DNA from 3 places in the Streptomyces sp. SLBN-118 genome. Region 1 is predicted to be linked to each of the others. Evidence: riboswitches for the same ligand, from Rfam matches in the RefSeq annotation. Region 1 holds a riboswitch; each other region holds the start of a gene.
What was found. Region 1 has a riboswitch for cyclic di-AMP ahead of FBY35_RS35485 (M23 family metallopeptidase). Riboswitches for the same ligand answer to the same signal wherever they lie in the genome.

Region 1 (2,257 bases):
GCGTGTCGCCGCGCGGTACGAGGCGGCGCAGGAGGACGCGTTCATCGGCGGTGACCTCTTCGCCGTACAGGACACGCCCTTCGGGGTGCGGCTGGTCGTCGGGGACGTACGCGGCAAGGGGATGCAGGCGGTCGAGACGGTGGCCGTGGTCATCGGGGCGTTCCGGGAGGCCGCCGAGCAGGAGCGCTCACTCGAAGGGGTCGCCGCGCGCCTGGAGCGGGCGCTGATGCGTGAGGGCGTGCGGCACAACCTGGACGCGGCCGAGGGGTTCACCACCGCCGTACTGGCCGAGATCCCGCGCGGCGACGGGGTCGTACGGGTCGTGAACCGGGGCCATCCGGAGCCGCTCCTGCTGTACGCGGACGGCGGCGTGGGCATCCTGGAGCCGACCCAGGCCGCGCTGCCGCTCGGGATGGGCCTCGGGATCTGGCCGGACCGCGCGGACACGCACGGGCTGCCACCCGGGGCCACATTGCTTCTCTACACGGACGGGCTGTCCGAGGCGCGCGATGCGAACGGTGTCTTCTACGACCCCGGCCGGCGGCTGGCGGGGCGGCTGTTTGCCGGGCCCGAGGACCTGCTGGACGCACTGGTGGATGACGTACGGCGTCATACGGGCAGCGCTACGACGGACGACATGGCGCTGCTTGCGGTCGGCCGCCCCCTGGAGGGCAGCAGAAGCACCGCAGGGTCGTGCCCGTGATCGGCAGGATCACTGATGGGCACGGTACGTAATCGAGAGGCGCCCCTCCGCTTAACAAGTGATGCACCGTCAGGTACCGGGGGGTGGCAGGTGGTGCATGAGGGGTGATCAACTCGCCCGACTCCGGGCGCTTGTGTCCCGATTGGTCCCGGCAGGCATTGTTAATGATCAGCCGGAACGGCTTGGAATCGGACCCCGTCGTCTATTAACGTTCGATAACGCAGCGCGGTCGTCCCAGTCGTCGCAAGAGGCGGCACCGTGCGCACGCGCCGAATCCCGCGAGGGAACCGGGGAACCATCAATTGGGGTGAATCGGGCACCTTTTGCCGCTTACTTCCGCGGCGGAGGCACCCGTAGGAGACCTTCCTGCTCCGAACCCGTCAGCTAACCCGGTAGGCGGTAAGGAAGGAAAGGAGTACGCCTCCGTGGCGTCCAACAAACCTGCCCCGACAGCACCCTTCGAAACTGACTTCTTCGGCGACGAGGGGCCAGAGCGGGCATGGGAGGAATGGAACCCCACCGAGGACTCCGTCCGTCCGGTGCGCGGCCGGCACCGTGTCATGAAGCAGCGCGGCGGACTTGCCCGCAGCTCCACTGTGCTCGGTGTCGGTGTGATCGCCGCGGTCGGCGCGGGCGGCATGGCCACCGCGCAGAGCAAGCCGCCGGTCTCCATTTCGCTCCCCGACTCGATCGCGGACAACCTGCCCGACGCCAAGTCCCTTCCGGGCGTGGGCTCGTTCATGTCCGACGACTCCTCGGACGCCGACGCCGGGAACACCGCTCCGCTCACCTCGGCGACCCTCGCCGCTGACAGCGGCACCGGCTCCCGGCTCGAGGCGCAGGGCTCCGCCGGTGACGCGCTGCGTGCCCGCATCCTCCAGCAGGCCGATCAGCAGCGGTCCGAGGCGGACGCCGAGGCCAAGGCGGCCGCGGAGAAGGCCGCGGCGGAGAAGGCCGCGGCGGAGGCGAAGGCGCAGCAGACCGCGGCGGAGGCCAAGGCCGAGGCGGAGAAACTTGCAGCCGAGAAGGCCGCGGCGGAGAAGGCGGAGGCCGAGCGCCTCGCCAAGCTCGCTGCCAGCTACGCGCTGCCCACCTCCTCGTACACCCTCACCTCAACTTTCGGTGAGGCCGGTTCGATGTGGTCCTCGGGCTACCACACCGGCCTGGACTTCGCGGCCCCGACGGGCACGCCCCTCAAGGCCGTGCACAGCGGCACCGTCAAGTCGGCGGCCTGGTCCGGGTCATACGGCTACCGCACGGTGCTGGAGCTCGACGACGGCACGGAGGTCTGGTACTGCCACCAGTCCTCGATGTCGGTGAGCGCCGGCCAGAGGGTGACGACGGGCGAGACGATCGGCCGCGTCGGCGCGACGGGCAATGTGACGGGCCCGCATCTGCACCTCGAGGTCCACACGGCCGACGGAACCGGGATCGACCCGATGGCCTGGCTGCAGAGCAAGGGCCTCACGCCCTGACTTTTGATCACCGGCAGTCCTGGCGCTCACCCCCCGACGCCAGGACTGCCGGTCTGTCTGCCCCGGCCCTGTGCTGTGC
Region 2 (2,257 bases), on a different contig from region 1:
CGGATGGTCGCGCCGCGGAAGGCGTAGATCGACTGGTCGGCGTCACCGACAACGCAGAGCTCGGCCGGCGCCAAGTCCTCGTACCCCGTCCCCACCAGCTCGCGTACGAGTGTGTACTGAGCGTGGTTGGTGTCCTGATACTCGTCCACCAGGACATGGCGGAAGCGGCGCCGGTAGTGCTCGGCGACGTCCGGAAACGCCTGGAGCAGATGCACCGTCGTCATGATGATGTCGTCGAAGTCCAGCGCATTGGCCTCGCGCAGCCTGCCCTGGTACATGCGGTACGCCTCGGCGAGCGTCTTCTCGAAACCGTCGGCGGCCTGGTCGGCGAAGGTCTCCTCGTCGATCAGCTCGTTCTTCAGGTTCGAGATCTTGGCGCTGAAGGACTTCGGCGGGAACTTCTTGGGATCGAGATCGAGGTCCCGGCAGACCAGCGCCATCAGCCGCTTCGAGTCCGCCGCGTCGTAGATCGAGAACGACGAGGTGAAGCCGAGCCTCTTGGACTCCCGGCGCAGGATGCGGACGCACGCGCTGTGGAAGGTGGACACCCACATGGCGTTGGCGCGCGGCCCGACGAGCTGCCCGACGCGCTCCTTCATCTCACCGGCGGCCTTGTTGGTGAAGGTGATCGCCAGTATCTGGCCGGGGTGGACGCTGCGGCTCCCCAGCAGATACGCGATCCGGTGGGTCAGCACGCGGGTCTTGCCGGATCCGGCTCCGGCGACGATGAGCAGCGGCGAGCCGGTGTGCACGACGGCGGCGCGCTGCTGTTCGTTGAGCCCTTCGAGGAGCGCGGCGGGATCCACAACGGTGCGCGGGGCGCCGTCGCGGTGGTACGGATCCCGGGCCGGGGGCACGTCGTAGGCACCCTGGAAGAGATCGTCGGGCATCTCCTCCGGGGCCGGGTCCTCGGGCGGCGGCGGAGGGTGCTCCGAGCTGGGCTGGAGGTCCGCCAGGAAGCTGTCGTCAAAGAGGCTGCTCATCGCTCTACGAGTCTAGGCCGCCGCACTGACAGCTTGCCGCCGCATCGGGTCACCACCCTCCGTAACTCCCGCGACTCTGCGTGATCGAGCCATGTCGCCGGGTCAACTTCCGGAGCGTCCGGGTCCGCCGATCGGCAAGGTCACGAAAATGTATCGGGCATATCGAACATCAACCTTCACAGCGACCACACGAGTTGGCTACGGTGCTCGACCAGGCGGCCCGTATCCCCCTGGCGATCCGCGCCACATCGGGCAGCCTGCGCCGAATTCGGGCTTTCCGTAAGGAAGTTCGAAGCCGGGGACCCATCATGCACAACCGGGGTGAATCGGACCGAGCCCCATCCGGTCCGTAGGGCGACCTTCCGTTCCGCCCGAACCCGACAGCTAACCCGGTAGGCGGTCCACGGAAGAAGGAGATGCCGGCCTTGGCGTCGCATCGCAAAGAACGCAGCCGTACCACGACCTCACCCGCCGTCGGGCTGACGACGGCGGCCATCGCCGGCGTCACGCTGCTGTCGACGCAGAGCGCCAACGCCGTGCCGACCGAGCCGAAGCCCTCCATCGAAGAGGTGCAGAAGAAGGTCGACGACCTGTACCGGCAGGCCGGCACCGCGACCGAGAAGTACAACAAGGCCAAGGAATCGACCGACGAGAAGCGGCGCGAGGTCGACGAGCTGCTCGACGAGGCCGCCACGCGCACCGACAAGCTGAACGAGTCGCGCAGAGCGCTGGGCAACTACGCGGCCGCGCAATACCGCACGGGAGCCGTCGCCCCGACCGCCGCGCTGCTTTTCGCGGACAGCCCGCAGGCGTACTTCGACCAGACACAGCTGATGGACCGGATGACCGACCGTCAGCGCACCGTGATCGACGACTACGAGAACCAGCGCGCCGCAGCCGCCAAGCAGCGCGCCACGGCGACCGAGAAGCTCGAGTCGCTCACGCTCTCGCAGAAGGCCCTGCGCACCAGCAAGCAGGAGGTCCAGTCGAAGCTCGCCGAGGCACGGGCGCTGCTGTCGAAGCTGACCGCGGAGGAGAAGGCCCGGCTCGCCGCGATCGAGCGCCAGAAGCAGGAGGAGGCCCGCCTCAAGGCCGAAGCCAAGGCCAAGGCCGAGGCGGAGGCGGAGGCCCGCGCCAAGGCGGAGGAGGCGGCGCGACAGCAGCAGGAGGCCGCCCAGCGCCAGGACACCAGCACCGGCACGAGCACAGGAACCGGCACCGGCACCGGCACCGCCGACAGCTACGCGGCCAAGGCCGACAAGGTCCTCGCCTTC
Region 3 (2,257 bases), 1.4 Mb from region 1:
TGGGGCATGCTCACAGCGTCGAGGTGTGGGAGGGCGACGATCTGGTCGGCGGTGTCTTCGGCCTCCAGGTCGGATCGGTCGTCAGCATGGACTCGATGTTCTTCCATCGTCCAGGTGCCTCGAAGGTCGCGGTGTCCGACCTCGCGGCGCGCTTCGCCGAGGCCGGCGGTGAGCTGCTCGACGCGCAGCGGGACAGCCCGCACGTCCGCGGCCTGGGCGCCCTTCTCGTACCGCGGAAGGAGTATGTGCGACATCTCCGCGGCACCGGGCGCGACGGCCTCCCGATGCCCACCGCCACCTTGCCCGCCCGCCGCCTCGCCGAGCCGGCGGCCGGACACGGTGCTGGGGTCGCCCCGTCGCGCTGACACGAGCCACGCTCGATGGCACAGCCTCGAACTCGGGCACATGCAGCGGACCGGCGAACTCCAGTGCCGGTCGCAGGCTCCGCCCGCCCAGCAGCACAGCGTCCCGTAATAGTCGATGGTGAGCACCGAGCCCAGTCCGATGACCAGTGCCGCCAGATGTACGAACAGCGCGACCGTGCGGGCCGTTTGGCCGACGTCCACGTGCAGTCGGTATCACCTCGCGCGCCGACCTGATCCGCCGGTTCGCAGCCCGGACGTGCTCCGGCACATGATCCGCGGTAGCCGTCGCCGTGCAGAAGGCTGTCGGGCAGGTTCACAGACGGAGCGGCGTGCGGGTTGGCGGACCGTCAGTCGTCGAAGTGCGTCTGGGAACCGGCGGTGGACGTGGTGGTACCGCACGCCAGCAGCAGGTCGTGGTCGTTGACGGCCGGGCGCCCGTCGGACAGGACGTTCAACTGGAGCGTGGGGTCATAGGCGTAAGGGACCACGTCCGGGGCAGGCACGGCGGGACGGGCATAGTTCAGTGCGAACGGTCTCATGATGTCTCCTCATACGTGCCGGTGGGGCGGCAGGCTCCGAACTTCCTCATCGGGCAGGGGTGTTGGGGCGGTGGTTGCGCGCAGCCACCGACAACGTCCTTCCGGACCGCAACGACAGCCGCCGATTTCCGGGCCCGCCGAACGGGCACCGGCTGTCGCGCTCGTACGGATGACGGGTGACCGGGGTCCACGGCTGAGGTCGCATCGCGCTGCGCCTGGGCGAAGCGTCGACCAGGGCGACGTGTCAGGTCTCCGCGCGATGGTGACGCCGGACGGCACATCGATACGGGACAGCAGCCCGTACTGCGTGTACTCGCCGACGGCGTGCTTGATCAGGACCTCTAGCCGAATGTTTCGCCTCGGCCGACGGCACAGGCGCGGCTGACGAGCTGCCGGGTGGCGGCCTGGTGATGTGGGACGCGTTGTCGTCCGACTGCAGATGTCAAGGTGGCTCCGTACTCCGAACGCCTACGAGGTGAGCTGTCGGGTTCGGGCTGGAGTTGCCCGGCCGTGGTTCTCACGGCTTCACCCCAAGCCGCCCGGGTACGTGTTGTCCCGTACGGCGCAAGTGGGTCCCCCGCTCCTGCCAGGCGGTGTGGTGATGTGCTGCCGCGCGCCGGGGGCAGGATTAGGCGGTCCGGCCACGCGGTGTTCGACTTCTCCGAACGCCGAGCACGTTAGGGGGACCTTGCGTTCGAGCACAAGGTCTCCACAACCGGACTTGCATCAACTGGCTTTTCCTACAAGTGAGTTCGTGATAGGTACACCCGGTACCCCCGGTAAGGAGTGATGCGTGCAGGCGTTTGCGTGTCAGTAATCCAGGCTGCTAAGACGGTGCCGACCCGCGTCGACAGCGCTTGCCTTGCCGGCTCCGGACGGAGTGCGGGCACTCCCCCGAGCACGAGGCAAACGGGCGCTGCGGCCTTGATTACCGGGCCGCCCGACGGGGGCCGCGTGGTGCCTTCAGGGCGAGGAGCGGGCCGATGGCGAGAAGTACGGCGAGGGCGGCACAGCCGTGGGTGAGGGTGGAGAGAGCCAATACCGGCGACGAGGAGCGAGGTGACGGCGTCCTCGCTGAACCCGCCGAGGTTGGCGCCGATACCGTGGGCGCCGAGGGCGGGGTGAAGCCGGCGGCGTAGAGCGGCCACATGGCCCGCTTCGAGGCTATGGCGGTGGCGGGTCACGGGGTCGGCTCCTCGTCGGGGGCGTGCAGAGCGGCGAAGACGCGCTCTGCGTAGTCCTCACAGACGGCGGTGCAGTGTTTGAGGCGCCCCGGTGGCCTCGGTGGCCTCCGGGGCGCCAGTCACATCTCGGGAACCCAGGTAAGTACGGCCTTCCTGGAAGTCGTACCGG

Region 2: it holds a riboswitch for cyclic di-AMP, as region 1 does, so the genes downstream of both, FBY35_RS13970 (C40 family peptidase) here and FBY35_RS35485 (M23 family metallopeptidase) in region 1, are expected to answer to the same signal.
Region 3: it holds a riboswitch for cyclic di-AMP, as region 1 does, so the genes downstream of both, tgmA (putative ATP-grasp-modified RiPP) here and FBY35_RS35485 (M23 family metallopeptidase) in region 1, are expected to answer to the same signal.

What each region holds. Positions count from the first base shown of each region.
Region 1 is NZ_VFNP01000002.1:3,714,776-3,717,032, reverse strand. Features, by position in the region: gene FBY35_RS35490 (PP2C family protein-serine/threonine phosphatase) at 1-703, shown strand, start outside; cyclic di-AMP (ydaO/yuaA leader) riboswitch at 961-1,117, shown strand; gene FBY35_RS35485 (M23 family metallopeptidase) at 1,129-2,178, shown strand.
Region 2 is NZ_VFNP01000001.1:3,110,763-3,113,019, forward strand. Features, by position in the region: gene pcrA (DNA helicase PcrA) at 1-983, opposite strand, end outside; cyclic di-AMP (ydaO/yuaA leader) riboswitch at 1,234-1,397, shown strand; gene FBY35_RS13970 (C40 family peptidase) at 1,400-2,257, shown strand, end outside.
Region 3 is NZ_VFNP01000002.1:2,305,623-2,307,879, forward strand. Features, by position in the region: gene FBY35_RS29015 (leucyl/phenylalanyl-tRNA--protein transferase) at 1-365, shown strand, start outside; gene tgmA (putative ATP-grasp-modified RiPP) at 713-904, opposite strand; cyclic di-AMP (ydaO/yuaA leader) riboswitch at 1,354-1,510, opposite strand; gene FBY35_RS36230 (hypothetical protein) at 1,888-2,043, shown strand.